Regions from separate parts of the Kitasatospora sp. NPDC059599 genome, predicted to be linked through region 3. Evidence: riboswitches for the same ligand, from Rfam matches in the RefSeq annotation. Region 3 holds a riboswitch; each other region holds the start of a gene.

Region 1 (5,823 bases), on a different contig from region 3:
TCTCCTTGGCGATGGAGACACCGTCGTTGGTGATCGTGGGGGCGCCCCACTTCTTCTCCAGCACGACGTTGCGGCCCTTGGGGCCGAGCGTGACCTTCACCGCGTCGGCGAGCTGGTTCATGCCACGCTCAAGGCCGCGGCGAGCTTCCTCATCAAAGGCGATGATCTTGGCCATCAGAAGTGGTCCTCCGGGACACGGTCGACTGCTCGGACCAAGGGGTGCCCGCGACGGACGGCCCTGGTGTGCGGGGGTCTTTTCCCCTACCGCTCCCGGGGGCCTCACCGACCCGGTCCGCTGTCACTCTCACGCTGTGAGTGCTAACGCCAATGATTAGCACTCCGGGTGGTCGAGTGCAAGCCCCGCCGCCGACCCGCGAGCCGCCGCGGAGCCCGCCCCGGGGCCGTCCGGGAACGGCCGGAAACGCCGGGAACACGCCGGGAACACCCGGGAACGCCGACGGGCCCGCACGACGCGTGTCGTGCGGGCCCGTCGAGAAGCGAGTGGTCACCAGCCCTGGGCCGGGCCGAGCTCCTGGAGTCGGAAGGGGTCAGACCGCCGCGCGAACCATGTCCGCCTGCGGGCCCTTCTGTCCCTGGGAAATCTCGAACTCGACCCGCTGGCCCTCCTCGAGGGTGCGGTAGCCGTCCATCTGGATCGCGCTGTAGTGGACGAAGACGTCCGCACCACCGTCGACCGCGATGAAGCCGTAGCCCTTCTCCGCGTTGAACCACTTGACGGTGCCCTGAGCCATTCCGAACTCCCCTAGTGCTGTGCTGGCCCTTCACGTGCCCGCAGGTCGCGGGCCCGGGTTGGTTTGAAGGCCGGCCCGGGGAACCCCCCCTGGGCGCAGCCGTGCACGCCGCAGCCCTCCGCGCGGGGCGCCGAACGGCGTCCGGTGAGCGGGTGACTGCGTCGACCGCCGCTGAATGTATCCGGACCGACGCCCTCTGCAACAGGGTCAACCGCCGGTAATTCCACTGCCCGATCAAGGGACAGGACGGGCCGAATCGGAAAAATATCGGCATTTCACGCCGGACATAGCGGACGAATTACCCAAATCCCCGCGGTAATTCTGACATCGGCCTGACATGATTGCCGGGCCGGTCTCACCGGCCGGACGCGCCCGGGCGGAACGGCGCGGGCGGTCGAGAGGGAACCCCTGTTCCCAACCGAGCGACACTCTACTCCGACTCGACTCGGAAAGATTCCAGCCGGAATGCAACCGGCCACCCGTGCGCACGGAGAACGGAATTCCGTACGCACGGGTGGCCGAATGGCGGGGATTCGCGGCTCAGCAGCCGCCGGCCACCGCCGGAATGATCGAGACGCCGGCGCCGTCCTTGATCTCGGTCGCCAGGCCCTCGGCGAAGCGCACGTCGTCGTCGTTCACGTAGACGTTGACGAAGCGGCGCAGCTTGCCGGTGTCGTCCAGCAGGCGGGCGGCGATGCCCGCGTGGTTCTTCTCCAGGTCGGCGATGACCTCGGCCAGGGTCGCGCCCTCGGCGGTCACCTCGGCGGCGCCGCCGGTGTAGGTGCGCAGGATGGTGGGGATGCGGACGTTGGCGCTCATGGCTCTCCTAGCGGGGTGGGGCCTTGCGGGGCGGGCCCCCGGGTGGCGGGGCCGGGACGGGGGAGGTTCAGGCGGACACGAGGCCGGCGGCGCGGAAGGAGTCCAGCGTCGGGCGGATGACGGCGGTCATCCCGGCGTCGGAGACGGCGTCCAGGGTCTTCAGGCCGTCGCCGGTGTTGATCGCGACGGTCTCCTTGGCCGGATCCAGCTGCCCGGTCTCGACCAGCTTCTTCAGCACGCCGACGGTCACCCCGCCCGCGGTCTCGGCGAAGATGCCCTCCGTCCGCGCCAGCAGCCGGATCGCCGCCACGACCTCGGCGTCCGTGACGTCCTCGACCGCGCCGCCCGTGCGGCGGGCGATGTCCAGCACGTACGGGCCGTCGGCCGGGTTGCCGATCGCCAGCGACTTGGCGATGGTGTCCGGCTTGACCGGCCGGATCACGTCCCGGCCGGCCTTGAAGGCCGCCGACACCGGCGAGCAGCCCTCCGCCTGGGCGCCGAAGACCCGGTACGGCCGGTCCTCGACCAGTCCGAGCTTGATCAGCTCCTGCAGCCCCTTGTCGATCTTCGTCAACTGCGAGCCCGAGGCGATCGGGATCACGATCTGCTCCGGCAGCCGCCAGCCGAGCTGCTCGCAGATCTCGTACGCCAGCGTCTTGGAACCCTCGCCGTAGTACGGCCGCAGGTTGACGTTGACGAAGCCCCAGCCCTCCCCCGCCGGGTCGCCGATCAGCTCCGAGCAGAAGCGGTTCACGTCGTCGTAGTTGCCCTCGATGCCGATCAGCTCGCCGCCGTACACCCCGGCCATGACGACCTTGCCCTGCTCCAGGTCGTGCGGGATGAACACGCAGGACCGGAACCCCGCCCGGGCGGCCGCCGCGCCCACCGCGCCGGCCAGGTTGCCGGTGGAGGAGCAGGACAGCGTGGTGTAGCCGAACGCCCGCGCCGCCTCGATGGCGCACGCCACCACGCGGTCCTTGAACGAGTGCGTCGGGTTCCCGGAGTCGTCCTTGATGTGCAGCTGGGCGGTGAAGCCGAGCTCCCGGCCCAGGTTGTCCGCCTTCACCAGCGGGGTCCAGCCCGGGTTCAGGTTCGGCTTGGACGCCACGTCGGCCGGCACCGGCAGCAGCGGCGCGTAGCGCCAGACGGACGTCGGACCGGCCTCGATCCGCTTGCGCAGCTCCTCCGCGCCCTCGCTGCCGAACTCGTAGGCGATCTCCAGCGGGCCGAAGCACTCCAGGCACGCGAAGCTGGGACCGAGCGGGAAGCGGGTGCCGCACTCGCGACAGGACAGCGCGGCGGCCGGGCCGAGGTCCACGGGTCGGGGTCCCCCCGGCCGAAGGCTGGGGGAGGGTGCGACAGTGTCGATAGCCATGATGGCGAGGCCTCTCTCCTCATCTTCCCCGTAGCGCGGTCGCGCCACAGGCCGGAATTGGCACCTGTCCCGCCGGGGCCTGTATGACGACAGCCGCGCGAGAAGGTTGCCGGGACGTCAACGGGCCGTTCCCTCAGTCCCTCTGGATGAGCTTGTGAAATTGTGGTGGCGCTCAGCGGTGACCCCGGCGTGCAAAGGTCCGACCGCTGTACGAAGACTGTATCCGAAGGCGTCAATCCTGAACGGGACCGTCCGCCACGCGAGATGACCCGTCCCACCCGACCCGCCGAGGAGACTTCCGTGCCCGCCGAACCGACTCCCGCACTGCTCCCGCAGGCGGCGTCCTGGCTGCGCCGCCGCTCCTGGAGCGCCGCCGACCGGCCGGTCCGCACCCTCCTCGCGGCCAAGGAGCGCACCGGGCGCACGGTCAGCGTGGTCCTCCCCGCCCTGGACGAGGAGGCCACCGTCGGCGACATCGTCCGCACCGTCCGCCGCGAACTGATGGAACGCCTCCCGCTCGTCGACGAACTCGTCGTGGTCGACTCCGGCTCCGTCGACGCCACCGCCGCCGTCGCCGCCGAGGCCGGCGCCCGGGTGGAGCACCGCGACGCCATCCTGCCCCGACTGCCCGCCGCCCCCGGCAAGGGCGAGGTGCTCTGGCGGTCGCTGCTGGTCACCCGCGGCGACATCGTCTGCTTCGTGGACGCCGACCTGCGCGAGTTCGACCCGGCCTTCGTCTCCGGGATCGTCGGCCCCCTGCTGACCGACGAGTCCATCCACCTGGTCAAGGCCATGTACGACCGCCCGCTGGAGACGGAGTCCGGCGCCGTCGTCCCGGCCGGCGGCGGCCGCGTCACCGAACTCGTCGCCCGCCCCCTCCTCAACCTCCACTGGCCGGAGCTCGCCGGGTTCGTCCAGCCCCTCGGCGGCGAGTACGCGGCCCGCCGCTCACTGCTCGAACGGCTGCCCTTCCCGACCGGGTACGGCGTCGAACTCGGCCTGCTGGTAGACGCGTTGGAACTGGTCGGCCTGGACGCCCTGGCCCAGGTGGACGTCGGCGTCCGGCACCACCGCCACCAGGACGGCCAGGCCCTCGGCCGGATGGCCGCCACCATCTACCGCACCGCCCTCGAACGCCTCGACCGCGCCCACCGGCTCAAGGCCTCCGCCGACCTGGTCCACCCCCAGCTCACCCAGTTCACCCGCGACCCGGACCCCCGCCCCCGGACCCCGGCCGGGGACACCCCCATCTTCACCCCCCGCACCTACGAGATCACCGCCCTGGAACGCCCCCCGATGCACACCGTCCCCGAATACGCCACCCGGCACTGAGGGGTTTGCCACGCCGGAGCCCCGGCAACATCCCAACCATGGGCGATCTCACGACCGAACGTTCGAGTGCGACCGGCACCGCCCCCGTCCTGGTGGCCTCCAACCGGGGACCGGTGTCCTTCAGCACCGCCGACGACGGCACGCTGACCCTGCGGCGCGGCGGCGGGGGGCTGGTGTCCGGCCTCTCCGCGATCGACGACCCGAACGCCGTCTGGGTCTGCGCGGCCCTCAACGCCGCGGACCGCAGAGCCGCCGCGCAGGCCCCCGACGGCCGCCTCGACCTGGCCGGCCACGACGTCGGCGGGCAGGCCGTCCGGATGCTGGACATCGACCCCGAGACCTTCGCCCGCGCCTACAACGGCGTCGCCAACTCCACCCTCTGGTTCGTCCACCACCTGCTCTACGCGACCCCCACCGCGCCCGCCTTCGACGCCGGGTTCCGCACCGAGTGGGCCGCCTACCGGGCCTACAACGCGGCCTTCGCCGAGGCGCTGGCTGCCGAAGCCGCCCCGGACGCCGCGGTGCTCGTGCAGGACTACCACCTCTCCCTGGCCCCGGCCCTGCTCCGCGCCGCCCGTCCCGACCTGCGGATCGGCCACTTCTCGCACACCCCGTGGGCCCCGCCCGAGTACTACCGGATGCTGCCCGACGACGTCGGCCGTGACGTCCTCACCGGCATCCTGGGCGCCGACCGGGCCGGTTTCCTCACCGAACGCTGGGCCCGCGCCTTCGCCGCCTGCTGCGAGGACCTGCTCGGCGCCGCCGTCGACCACGAGGCGCTCACCGTCACCCACGACGGCCGCACCACCCGCCTGGGCGTGCACGCCCTCGGTGCCGACGCCGACTTCCTGCGCGAACGCTCCCGCCGGCCCGACGTGGACGAGCGCCTCGCCATCCTGCGCGAGGCCGTCGGCGACCGCCGCACCATCGTCCGGGTCGACCGCACCGAGCTGAGCAAGAACATCGTCCGCGGCCTCCAGGCCTACCGGCACCTGCTCCGCACCCGCCCCGAGTGGCACGACCGGGTGGTCCACATCGCGTTCGCCTACCCGTCCCGGACCGACCTGGCCGAGTACCGGGACTACACGGCGGCCGTCCGGCGCCTCGCGGGGGAGATCGACGCCGAGTTCGCCACCCCCACCTGGAAGCCGCTGATCCTGCACGTCGACGACGACTTCCCGCGTTCCCTGGCCGCCTACCGCCTGGCCGACGTGGCCCTGGTCAATCCCATCCGGGACGGCATGAACCTGGTGGCCAAGGAGGTCCCCGTGGTCTCCGACCGCGGCTGCGCCCTGGTCCTCTCCCGGGAGGCCGGCGCCTACGCGGAACTCGCCGACGACGCCCTGACGGTCAACCCGTACGACGTCATCGCCACCGCCGACGCGCTGCACACCGCCCTCACCATGCCCGAGGCGGAACGCGCCGACCGGACCAAGCGCCTCGCGGCGGCGGCCACCGCGCTCCCCCCGCAGCAGTGGTTCCTCGACCAGCTCAACGCGCTGTGAGCGCCTGACCCAGCGATTCCAGCAGTTCCACCACGCCGGC
Region 2 (5,823 bases), on a different contig from region 3:
GGCGGCCTCCTCGAAGTCCGTGCGGCTGCGGCCCTCCAGCCGCAGCGCGTCCGCCAGCAGCCGGACGGTCTCGTTGCGGGGCCGGCGCACCCGGCCGCTCTCCATGTCCCGGATGGCCCGCACGCTCAGGGTGGCGTGATCGGCCAGGCACTGCTGGGTCAGCCCGATCCGCTCGCGCCGTACCCGCAGCTGCTCGCCGAAGCCCGCCGCCGTCCTCACCGCTTGCACCGACTGCCCGCTGTCCATGCCTCGTCTGCCCTTCCGTGGTTCGGACTCTCGCTGGAGGTCCGGTCCGGCGGCCGCAGCACTGGGTGCCCGCGCGGCCCGTGGTCCGGCCGTACTGGCCCCGGTGGTCAGGCTGTGGCCTCCGAACCGGTTCCCTCCGGTTCCCGATGCTCCAGGCTCGGCGTCTACGTCCGATCAACGGCCGATCACCGGCCCCACCCGCGACCTTCACGCGGGCCTCACATCACGTTCGGCGGACCGCCGGAAGTACCGCCGGTACCGCCCGTGAGCGGGTCCGACCGACCAGCGGCCCGGCCGGGGACGCCCGAGGCGGGGCGACGGCAGCGGGTACGGGCGGCCGGGCACGGGCGGGGCGGCAGCAGGGCGGGGCCGGGGTTCGGCGACAGGGACCGACCCGGCGGGAACCGATCAGACCGGGGCACACGCGGACCGAAGCGGGCGGGATGGGACGATACCTGCCATGTCCACCAAGTCTCCATCGGTCCGGGGCGACGGCGCCCCGCCCGACCCGCTCTGCCGCCTGCTGCTCGACCTCGGCGAGGCCCTGCTGGGCGGCGGCCTTCCCGTCCACGAGGTCGAGGAGGAACTCCGCGGCCTGGGGCGGGCGTCGGGCGCTCCGGAGGTGCGGGTCGCGGCCCTGACCAACGGGCTGTTCGTCGCCCTGGGCCCCGACGAGGGCGCCAGGTTCCAGCCGGTGGGCGCCGCCCTGCGGTTCGAGCAGACGGCGGACGTCCTCCACCTGGTGCACCGGCTGCGCGCCGGTGAGCTCGACGGGCCGCGGGCCCTGGCCGAACTGGACCGGATCCGGCGGGCGCCGGCCCACTGGCCCACCTGGGTGGCGGACCTCGGGGCGCTGCCGGTCGGGGTGGGCGTCTGCCTCTTCCTGCAGCCGGCGGCGGCGAACGTGCTGGCGGCCGGGCTCGGCTCGCTGATCGTGGTGGGGCTGACCGTGCTCGCCCGGCGGATGCCGTACCTGCGGCCGCTGCTGCCCGTCACCGCCGGGTTCCTGGTGTCCCTGCTGGTCCTGACGCTCGCGCGGGCCTCGCTGCTGGACGGCCCGCTGCGGACGATCGTGGCCACGCTGGCGATCCTGCTGCCGGGCGGGCTGCTGGTCACCGGACTGTCGGAGATCGCCGCGGGTGCGGCCAGTGCGGGTTCGGCCCGGCTGGTGTCCGGCGCGGTGCAGCTGACGCTGTTCCTCGCGGGGCTGGTCGCGGCCGCGACCGCGACCGGCATGCCGGCCTCGGCGCTGGCCAACGTCCAGGTGGCGAAGCCGAGTTGGTGGGTGATCGGGCTGGGGCTGGCGATCGCGGTGGCCGGGCTGGTGGTCAACGTCCACACCCCGCCCTCGGCCGTCCCGTGGATCGTCGTGGTGATCGCGGTGAGCGCCACCGTCCAGGTGACGGTGGGGATGGCGCACGGCGCGGCGATCGGCGGCCTGGCCGGGGCGGTCTCCGCCGCGTGCGCGGCCACCCTGGTGCACTGGCTGCCGGGCGGTCCGCTCTGGCAGGTGCTCTACCTCCCGGCGTTCTGGATCGTGGTGCCGGGCTCCTTCGGCCTGCTGAACACCGCCCAGATCGAGGTCGGCAACGGGGCGCAGGCCGTGCTGGCGGCCGTGTCGGCGCTGTTCGGGGTGTCGATCGGCACCCTGATCGGCTCGGTCATCGGCCGCATCCCCCGCCCCTCCCTCGCCGTGCTGCAACCCCGGGGCTGAAACGGGGCCGAACCGGGGCCGCGCCCGGGCCCCGGACCGCGGCCCGGTTCGGCCGGGCGTGACCGGCGCGAAAAGGGGCCGGGAGCCCCGGTCAGGCATGGCACAGGGCCTCGGTGAGGCGGTCGGCCGCCTCGACGACGGCCCGGGAGAGCTGCGCACCCGGGTGCCGGGTGAGCCGTTCGATCGGGCCGGACACGGAGACGGCGGCCACGACCCGGTTGGACGGTCCGCGGACGGGCGCGGAGACGGAGGCGACGCCGAGTTCGCGCTCGCCGATGGACTGCGCCCAGCCGCGGCGCCGTACGCCGCTGAGCGCGGTGGCGGTGAACCGGGCACCCTGCAGGCCGCGGTGGAGCCGCTCGGGTTCCTCCCAGGCGAGCAGGACCTGTGCGGCGGAGCCGACCTTCATGGGGAAGGTGATGCCCACCGGAACGGTGTCGCGCAGGCCGGAGAGGCGTTCGGCGGCGGCCACGCAGATCCGGATCTCGCCCTGCCGGCGGTAGAGCTGGGCGCTCTCGCCGGTGATGTCCCGCAGGTGGGTGAGGACCGAGCCGGCGGCGGCCAGCAGGCGGTCCTCCCCCGCCGCGGACGACAGCTCGCCGAGCCGGGGGCCGAGGACGAACCGGCCCTGCATGTCCCTGGTGACCAGGCGGTGGTGTTCGAGTGCCACGGCCAGCCGGTGGGCGGTGGGCCGCGCCAGTCCGGTGGCGGCGACGAGTCCGGCCAGGGTGGTGGGACCGGCCTCCAGGGTGCCGAGGATCGAGGTGATCTTGTCGAGCACGCCGACACCGCTCGTGTTCTGCATGGATGGGTACTCCGTCTCAGATCCCGTGAGCGGCGGGCGGGCCGTGCTCACGGAGGCTCCCCGCGGGGAGCGGGGGGGGTGGTCAGCGAGGACGGGCCGGAGAAGTCGGCCGATTGCCTGCGCCGGGCACGAGACGGGTACGCGAAAGGGCCGGGGCGGGAAGCGCCCGGGCGAAGGACAGCACAGAGAGCACCGTGTCTCCTCATCTTTCCCGCGCCACAGTGGCGGCAGGCCGGAGTTGGCACTGATCCCGGACGGCACGGCGCGTACTTCGGACGCCGGGTCGACCGGGGAGCTGCCGGGGCTTCGTAGGGCCGGTCCCTCCACCCCTCTGGATGATTCGCCAGGAACCATACAAGATTCCCCGGGCCGCTCGCCAAACCTCCCCCCACCGCGCACGGGAGACGGGCACGCCGCACCGCCGGGCGCCGCCCGCCGCGGCGCGCACCCGCCCCCCCGGCCGGTGCCGGCCATCGGCCGCCGATATCTATCGAATATGCTACGGTCGTATTCATGAAGAACGATCCCGGCTCTCCGGCCACCCCGACCGAGCTCCGGATGCCGCTGGACACCAAGCTGGTCGTCTGGGCCTTCTGCGGTGCGGCCGGAGCCGGTCTCGGCTTCGCCGTCCCCTGGCTCCTCGGGTTCGCCGCCCGGCACCCGATCCCGTACGCGGACACCGTGCGGTTCCTCGGCTCCTTCGACTCCCCGGCGATGGTCGTCGGACGGCCGGTACTGCTGGCCGTCGCCGGCCTGGTCGCCGGGCTCCTCCTCACGTACCACAGCGCCACGCTGCGCATCTCGGACGAGGACATCACGATCACCGAGGGCGACGACACCCGCGTCATCACCCGTGACCAGGTCGGCGGGGTCTTCCGCCACGGCGGCAAGGTGCGGATCGAGTCGCCGGTCGGGCGCGTCCTCTTCGACGACGACGTCGAGGGCGGCAAGGCCGCGATCGCCTCCGCCTTCCGGCGCCACGGCTACCCCTGGGAGGGCGCCTGACCCCGCGTCGGCGGGGGCGCCGGGCCGGTCGGACCGGCCGCCGCACCCGGGGCGGCCGCCCCGCCCGCGGTCCGCGGGAGCGCCCGCCCCGGTGTGGCACAGTGGCCGCACGCCCCGCCCGGGGACGCGCCGTCACGAACCGAGGACTCCCGTGCCCGAATACAAGCCCGCGCCGCGCACGGTCGTCGAGGCCTGCTTCGACCCCCGGGGCACCGCCTCGCTCGACTACGTCTACGACGTCGCCGCGGCGGCCGGCCTCGCGGACCAGCCGGTGCGGCTCGCCGTCCGCCGGCTGGAGGCGGCGGGCGTGCTGCGCCAGGAAGGGCGGGGCCGCAAGGGCCGCCTCCACCTGACCGACGCGGGCCGGCTGCGCACCGACGCGGACACCCGGTTCGTCGCCCTCGCCTACGCGCAGGACACCGGACTCGCCCCCTGGGACGGGCTCTGGCGCCTCTACACCTTCTCCGTCCCCGAGCAGCGCCGGGCCGAACGCGACGCGCTCCGCACCGCGCTGACCCGGCTCGGCGGCGTCCCGCTCGCGCCCGGGACCTACGTCAGCCCGCACGACCTCGTACGGGAACTGACCGACGAGACCTCGCGGTCCACCGTCGACACCTACCTCATCACCGCGGAGGCCACCCGCCTCACCGGCCCGGGATTCTCCGACCCGGCCACCACCGCGGAACGCCTGTGGCCCGCGGCCGACACCCTCGCCGCGTACGGCCCGCTCGCCGACGCCCTCGGACACCCCGTCGAGGACACCCCCGCCGGCGGCCCGACCGGCACCCCGCACGGCTCCACCGGACTCGTCGCCACCGCGCTGCGCCTGGCCGACGCGTTCGGCCACGCGCTGGAGCACGACCCGCTCCTCCCTCCGGAGTTGCGGCCCTCCCCCTGGCCGCCCGCCCGCCTGCGGCACGCCTTCCAGGAGCGGTGGACCGCGATCCGCGAGCAGGCACCGGACCTCTCGCTCTTCCGCGCCTTCGACCCGCCCGCGGCCGAGCGGGGCTAGGGCTTGTCTGACAATTCCCGCCGCGCGCACGACGCCGGGCATCCCGCCTGGACGCACCGCCGAATCGTCCAAGTACGTCCAGTACGAGGACGCTCCGGCGGCACGCCCAGCCGGGCGCCCAACGCCGCGCGCTGATGCGACGCGAATTGTCAGACAAGCCCTAGGGTCCACGTCCGCTCCGGCGGCCCCCGGCGCCCGACGCCCGCGGTCGGCGTCACCCGTCCAACAGGCCCCGGACGGCGGCGAGTTCCTCCGCACCCGCGTGCACGGCGGCCGCGATGGAGTCCAGGCTCCCGGCGCCGACCGGGATGCGCACCGGCAGCGGGGTGTCGGCGGCGACGATCCGCAGGACGTCCCGGGCGAAGTCCTCGGGTCGGCTGACCGTCGGCAACTGCGCCATCCCGCGCAGCTGTTCGCGCATCGGCTCGGTGGCGTCCCGGTAGAGCGCGGAGCGGTCGGCGGCATCGGTGAGCGAGGTGCCGTAGCGGGTGGCGTAGCCGGCGGGCTCCAGGGCGGCGACCCGGATGCCGAACGGCGCGGCCTCGGCGGCCAGGGCCTGCGTCATGCCTTCCAGCGCGTGCTTGCCGGTGACGTACGCGGCCAGGCCGGGGAAGGACATCCGGCCGGACAGCGAGGAGACGTTGAGGACGTGCCCGCTGCCCTGGGCGCGCAGCACCGGCAGCACGAGCCGGGCCAGCCGCCAGGGGCCGACCACCAGGGTCTCCAGCTGGTCGCGCAGTTCCTCGTCGCCGACCTCCTCCACGGTGCCGAACACGCCGTTGCCCGCGTTGTTGACCAGGACGTCCAGGCCGCCGAGCCGGTCCACCGCGGCGGCGACGGCGTTGCGGCACTGCTCGGCGTCCCGTACGTCCAGGGCCAGCGGCAGGATCCGCCCGCCGTGGCGCCGTCGCAGGTCCTCCAAGGCGGCGGGCTTGCGGGCGGTGGCCACCACCTCGTCCCCCGCCTCGGCCGCGGCGGCGGCCAGGGCCTGCCCCAGTCCGGACGAACAGCCCGTCACCAGCCAGCGCCGTGCCATGGGGT
Region 3 (5,823 bases):
GTGCCAGTAGTACGACACGACGATCGCGGCGGTGGCCTGCTCGTGCGTGAAGCGCTTGGCTGCGTACGTCCGTCCCAGGACCAGCAGGAAGGCGATCAGACCACCCGTCACGTGCAGGCCGTGGAAGCCGGTGGTCAGGTAGAACACCGTGCCGTACGGGTCGGAGGACAGCGACAGGCCGTCCTTCTTGACCAGCTCGGTGTACTCGTAGACCTGGCCGCCGATGAAGACCGCGCCCATCATGAACGTGATGATGAACCACATGCGGAGCTTCTTCACGTCACCGCGTTCGGCGGCGAACACGCCGAGCTGGCAGGTGAGCGAGGAGAGCACCAGGACGGTGGTGTTGACCGAGGAGAACGCCACGTTGAGGGCGTGGGCCTTCTCGGTCCAGAACTCGGCCCCCTTGACGGAGCGGAGCGTGAAGTACATCGCGAAGAGGGCCGCGAAGAACATCAACTCGGAACTGAGCCAGACGATCGTTCCGACGCTGACCATGTTCGGCCGGTTGACCGATCCGTGCGCGTGCCCGGTTTCTACTGCTGTTGCTGTCGCCACGACGGACATTATGTCGGTCCCTTATTCCGTCTTCACGCCGGGGGGTGTCCCTCGGAGTGTCCGGTGCGTGCGGTATGCCCGCTTGGGGGCCGGCGGGGTGCCCGGATGGGGGCTGAGCAGCGGCGTGTCCCTTTTCTGACGGTTCCTCGGAGCGGCCTGCGACCCCGTTGCCCGGCGCGTCGCTGCACGGTCGGAGCAGCCGCGGGAGGTAGGGGGAGCGGCCCGGGTCGGCCGTACGGGTGGACCGGGCGGGTCAGGGTGACGCGCCGTCCTCCGGGCGGGTGAGCCCAGGGCGCGGCGGCTTGAGGAGGAACGTGCGCGAGGGGCACTCGGCGGAGGGTGATCGGGAGTAGCATCCGGATCAGGCGAACGTGGTCCGGATCACACTTGAGGGAGCAGGGCCCATGGCGTACACGACCGATGAGACGCTCACCGTTCTCGTCTACAGCGACGACCGCAACACCCGCGAGCAGGTGCTGACGGCGCTCGGCCGCCGGCCCGCCGAGGATCTTCCCGAGCTGTCCTACCTGGAGTGCGCGACCACCCCCGCGGTGCTCAAGGCACTGGAGAAGGGCGGCGTGGACCTCTGCGTGCTGGACGGCGAGGCCGTCCCGGCCGGCGGGCTGGGGCTCGGGCGGCAGTTGAAGGACGAGATCTACGGCTGCCCGCCGGTGCTGGTGCTGATCGGCCGGCCGCAGGACTCCTGGCTCGCCGCCTGGAGCCGCGCCGACGCCGCGATCTCCCACCCGGTGGACCCGGTGGCGCTGGCCGAGGCGGTCGCCACCCTGCTGCGGGCGCGGCTGGCGAAGCGGGCTCCGGCCGCTCGTTGAGCGGTCCCGTCTCAGTAGTAGAGAAGAGGGGGCCATCGGCGCCCCGCCGCTCGATAGGCTGGCTCCATCCGTACGGACGTCCCCCGGAGCGGGGGAACCGACAACAGCTGGAGTCAGCCATGGTGAACGTGAACCCTGCGAACGGCGGTAGCGACCCCGCGCAGGTGGTCCGCTCCTGGCCGGACCTCCTGTCGGCGCTGTTGAAGGGGGAGGACCTCGACCGCTCCTCCACCGCGTGGGCGATGGACCGGATCATGAGCGGCGAGGCGTCCCCCGCCCAGGTGGCCGGCTTCATGATCGCCCTGCGGGCCAAGGGCGAGACGGTCGACGAGGTCAGCGGTCTGGTGGACGCGATGTACGCGCACGCCGAGCCGCTGGACGTCCCCGGCCCCGCGGTGGACATCGTCGGCACCGGCGGCGACCGCGCGAAGACCGTCAACATCTCCACGATGTCGGCGATCGTCGCGGCGGCGGCCGGCGCCAGGGTGGTCAAGCACGGCAACCGGGCCGCCTCCTCGTCGACCGGGTCCTCGGACGTGCTGGAGAAGCTCGGCGTGGCGCTGGACCTCCCCGCCCGGCGGATCGCCGAGGTGGTCGAGGAGGTCGGCCTCACCTTCTGCTTCGCGGCGAAGTTCCACCCCTCGATGCGGCACGCCGCCACCGCCCGGCGCGACCTCGGGGTGCCGACCGCCTTCAACATCCTCGGCCCGCTGACCAACCCGGCCAAGGTCACCTCGCACGCGGTGGGCTGCTTCGACACCCGGCTCGCCGGGCTGATCGCCGGGGTGCTCGCCCGGCGCGGTTCGACCGCGCTGGTCTTCCGCGGCGACGACGGACTGGACGAGCTGACCATCACCACCACCTCGCGGGTGTGGGTGGTGCGCGACGGAGTGGTCACCGAGACCTCCTTCGACCCGCGCGAGGTCGGCATCGAGCTGGTCGGCATCGAGACGCTGCGCGGCGGGGACCCGGCGTTCAACGCCGAGGTCGCGCGCCGGCTGCTGGCGGGGGAGCGCGGGCCGGTGCGGGACGCCGTCCTGCTGAACACGGCGGCGGCGCTGGTCGCGCTCGACCTGGGCGACGCGCCGCTGGCGGAGCAGCTCGCGGCGGGCATGGCGCGGGCCGCGGAGGCCATCGACTCGGGTGCGGCGCAGGAACTGCTGCGGCGCTGGTCGGAGGCCACCAGCCGGAGCTGAAGCGGTGGTCGGGAGCCCGTGCCGGTGCGCCGGCGCGGGCTCCCGGCGTCCGCGGAGGCGGGAGGGCGCGTGCGCTGTCCGGATGGTGGATACCCGTTTGACCGCCCGCTGGACGCGACCCTAGAGTCGACGGCAGGTCATGAGTGACAGCGTCAAGCCCCAGCTTGCTGTCCGGCAACCCTCCGTCCGTGGCGGGGTGCCCTGGGTGAGGACCGGGTCGCCACGGCACACCGTCCGTGCGGCAAGCGCGGACGCCCGACGACTAGCACTCCCGGGGTCCCCATACCCCGAAGGAGTGCATCCTCATGTCCCTCGCCACCGAAACCTGCGCCCCCCTCGCCGTCCTCGGCGCCGACGTCCAGGTCCCGCTCGCCAGCGGTGAGAAGGTCGGCTACGCGGCGCTCGACTACGCGGCCAGCGCCCCGGCGCTCCAGCGGGTGTGGGACGACGTCGCCGCCTACGCGCCGTACTACGGCAGCGTGCACCGCGGGGCCGGCTACCTCTCGCAGCTGTCCACCGACCTCTTCGAGCAGAGCCGCCGCACCGTCGCGGGGTTCCTCGACCTGCGCGAGGGCGACCAGGTGGTCTTCACCCGGGCCACCACCGACTCGCTCAACCTGCTGGCCTCCGCGGTTCCGGCCGGCACCCGGGTGTTCGCCTTCGAGACCGAGCACCACGCCTCGCTGCTGCCCTGGGCGCACGCCGGACTGGACGTCACCTACCTGCGCGCGCCGCGCTCGCGCGCCGGGGCGGTGGCCGCTCTGGACGCCGCCCTCGCCCAGGCGCCCGAAGGCCCGAAGCTGCTCTGCGTCACCGGCGCCTCCAACGTGACCGGCGAGCTGTGGCCGGTCGCCGAACTGACCCGGACCGCGCACCGGCACGGCGCCCGGGTGGTGCTGGACGCCGCCCAGCTGGCCCCGCACCACCGGGTCTCGGTGCGCGAGCTGGACGTCGACTGGATCGCCTTCTCCGGCCACAAGCTCTACGCGCCGTTCGGCGCCGGGGTGCTGGCCGGCCGGGCGGACTGGCTGGACGCGGCCGAGCCGTACCTGGCCGGCGGCGGCGCGACCCGGACGGTGGCCCGGGAGACGGACGGCTCGGTGGCCGTGGAGTGGCACACCGGCCCGGCCCGGCACGAGGCCGGTTCGCCGAACGTCATCGGCGCCTACGCGATCGCCTCGGCCTGCCGGGCACTGGGCGAGGCCGGCTTCGACGCGCTGGAGGCCCGCGAGCGGCAGCTGGTCGACCGGCTGACGGCCGGGCTGGCGGAGATCCCCGAGGTCAGGGTGCTGAACCTGTTCGGCGCCGGCTCGGCGCGGGTGGGCGTGCTGTCCTTCGTCGTCCGGGACTGGAACAGCTCGCACTTCTCGGCCGCGCTGTCCGCCGAGTACGGCATCGGCGTGCGCGACGGCCTGTTCTGCGCCCACCCGCTGGTGCGCACCCTGCTCGGGGACGAGGACGTCGCGCCCGGTCCGGTCTCCGAGTGCGGTGCGCCGGAGCCCTCGCTGCCGGGCGAGCGCAGCCTGAACGCGATCCGGGTCAGCTTCGGAGCCGGGACTCCGGACGAGCACGTCGACCGCTTCCTGACCGCCGTCCGCGAGCTGGTCACGGACGGCGCGGCGTGGAACTACCGCAACGAGGGCGGGCGTTGCGTCGCGACGGTGCAGGTCGACCGCGGCCGCCGCGAGGGCTGAGCCGGAGGCGCCGCTACTCGTCCAGGCCGAGGGCGAAGGCCGCTTCCAGGTCGTGCTGGGAGTAGGTGCGGAAGGCGATCTGGGTCTCGGTGTGGGCCACGCCCGGGACCTTGTTGAGCCGGCCCGGGATGACCTCGGCCAGGTCGTCGTGACGGCGCACCCGGACCATCGCGACCAGGTCGTACCCACCGGTCACCGAGTAGACCTCGCTGACGCCCTCGATGGAGGCGATGGCCTCGGCGATCTCCGGGATGCGGTCGACACTGGTCTTGATCAGGACGATGGCGGTGATCACTGTTCCGGCTCCTTTGTGGGGTGCCGCCAGCGTATCGGGCGTCAGCCGGGTCGTCTCGGGGGGTGGCGGACCACGGTGCAGGCGTAGAGGAACCCGGCCGAGAAGCCGATCACGTGGACCAGGTAGGCCACCCCCGGGCCCGCCGCGTGCACCGACCACCACTGCAGGGCGAACCAGAGGCCGAGCACCAGCCAGGCCGGGAAGCGCAGCGGCAGGAAGAACAGCAGCGGGACGAGGGTCGTCACCCGGGCGCGCGGGTGGAAGCGCAGGTAGGCGCCCAGGACGCCGGAGATCGCGCCGGAGGCGCCGATGAGGACCCGGGTGGAATCCGGCGAGTGCGCCTCGGCGAGCGCGAAGCCGTACGCGGCCAGGCTGCCGACGGCCAGGTAGAAGACGGCGTACCGGGCGCGGCCCAGCCGCCGTTCGACGGTGGGGCCGAAGACGTGGAGGAAGAGCAGGTTGCCGAGCAGGTGCAGCCAACCGGCGTGCAGGAAGAGGCCGGTGAGGGCGGACAGCGCCGGGTGCTTGCCCGGCGTCGGGGCGGCCGGGCAGCCGGGGACCGGGTCGGGGGCCTCGGCGAGCTGTTCGGTGGTCAGCGATCGTCCGGTCAGGAGTTCGGCCGGGACCGCGCCCCAGCGCTGCTCGTACCGCTGCTCCGCGCAGACCCGGGTCTGGCCGGTGCCGTACAGCGGATTCAGCCCGGCGGCCGGGCCGAGGAGGAAGACCAGGGTGTTGACCGCGATCAGGGCGTAGGTGACCGCCGGGGCGGCCGCCTCCGGCCGGTCTCCCCGCTCGGCGGTGTGGTCGGGGGCCGCGAGCGCCATGCGGCCAAGCATCCCTCCGGGCGCCGCTGGTGACACGGCGGTTTACGGCAGGTGGACTAGCCCCGCTATTCCGCTGACCGGTGGTCGCGATGGTTGCCCCAGGCAATAGGCTTGGCACGGGCATTCCCGCCTCCCGCCGCCGACGCCGGGGCTCCGGGGGGAGCGCCTAGCCCACGCAGGGACCACCCGAGAGGACCCCCGATGACCGTCCCCGCCCTGACCGCCGAGACGCGCTGGCGCTGCACCCTGTGCGGCAACCTCACCCGCTTCGACGTGACCCGCACCGCGCGGGTGACGGAGTTCCTGCACTTCGACCTGGCCGGCGACTCCGAGGTCGAGGAGACCGAGGTGCTGAGCGAGACCGTCGAGTCGGTGCGCTGCCGCTGGTGCAACGCCGTGGACCAGGTCGAGCTGGTGGCCCGTCCG

The links. A riboswitch is a leader RNA that binds a small molecule or an ion and turns the genes downstream of it on or off. The one in region 3 is predicted to bind S-adenosylmethionine.
Region 1: another riboswitch for S-adenosylmethionine. It lies ahead of thrC (threonine synthase); the one in region 3 lies ahead of ACFV04_RS20865 (aminotransferase class V-fold PLP-dependent enzyme).
Region 2: another riboswitch for S-adenosylmethionine. It lies ahead of ACFV04_RS11125 (IclR family transcriptional regulator); the one in region 3 lies ahead of ACFV04_RS20865 (aminotransferase class V-fold PLP-dependent enzyme).

The regions. Positions count from the first base shown of each region.
Region 1 is NZ_JBHWCL010000015.1:4,468-10,290, reverse strand. Features, by position in the region: gene groL (chaperonin GroEL) at 1-175, opposite strand, end outside; gene ACFV04_RS08170 (cold-shock protein) at 549-752, opposite strand; gene ACFV04_RS08165 (MoaD/ThiS family protein) at 1,293-1,571, opposite strand; gene thrC (threonine synthase) at 1,639-2,946, opposite strand; SAM riboswitch class I at 2,963-3,099, opposite strand; gene ACFV04_RS08155 (glucosyl-3-phosphoglycerate synthase) at 3,271-4,278, shown strand; gene ACFV04_RS08150 (trehalose-6-phosphate synthase) at 4,317-5,783, shown strand; gene otsB (trehalose-phosphatase) at 5,770-5,823, opposite strand, start outside.
Region 2 is NZ_JBHWCL010000022.1:13,013-18,835, reverse strand. Features, by position in the region: gene ACFV04_RS11135 (helix-turn-helix domain-containing protein) at 1-246, opposite strand, end outside; gene ACFV04_RS11130 (threonine/serine exporter family protein) at 707-1,960, shown strand; gene ACFV04_RS11125 (IclR family transcriptional regulator) at 2,052-2,765, opposite strand; SAM riboswitch class I at 2,965-3,107, opposite strand; gene ACFV04_RS11120 (hypothetical protein) at 3,279-3,770, shown strand; gene ACFV04_RS11115 (transcriptional regulator) at 3,922-4,782, shown strand; gene ACFV04_RS11110 (SDR family oxidoreductase) at 4,997-5,818, opposite strand.
Region 3 is NZ_JBHWCL010000057.1:3,879-9,701, forward strand. Features, by position in the region: gene ACFV04_RS20850 (heme-copper oxidase subunit III) at 1-567, opposite strand, end outside; gene ACFV04_RS20855 (hypothetical protein) at 963-1,388, shown strand; gene trpD (anthranilate phosphoribosyltransferase) at 1,508-2,584, shown strand; SAM riboswitch class IV at 2,720-2,838, shown strand; gene ACFV04_RS20865 (aminotransferase class V-fold PLP-dependent enzyme) at 2,890-4,278, shown strand; gene ACFV04_RS20870 (Lrp/AsnC family transcriptional regulator) at 4,292-4,573, opposite strand; gene ACFV04_RS20875 (rhomboid family intramembrane serine protease) at 4,615-5,397, opposite strand; gene ACFV04_RS20880 (hypothetical protein) at 5,599-5,823, shown strand, end outside.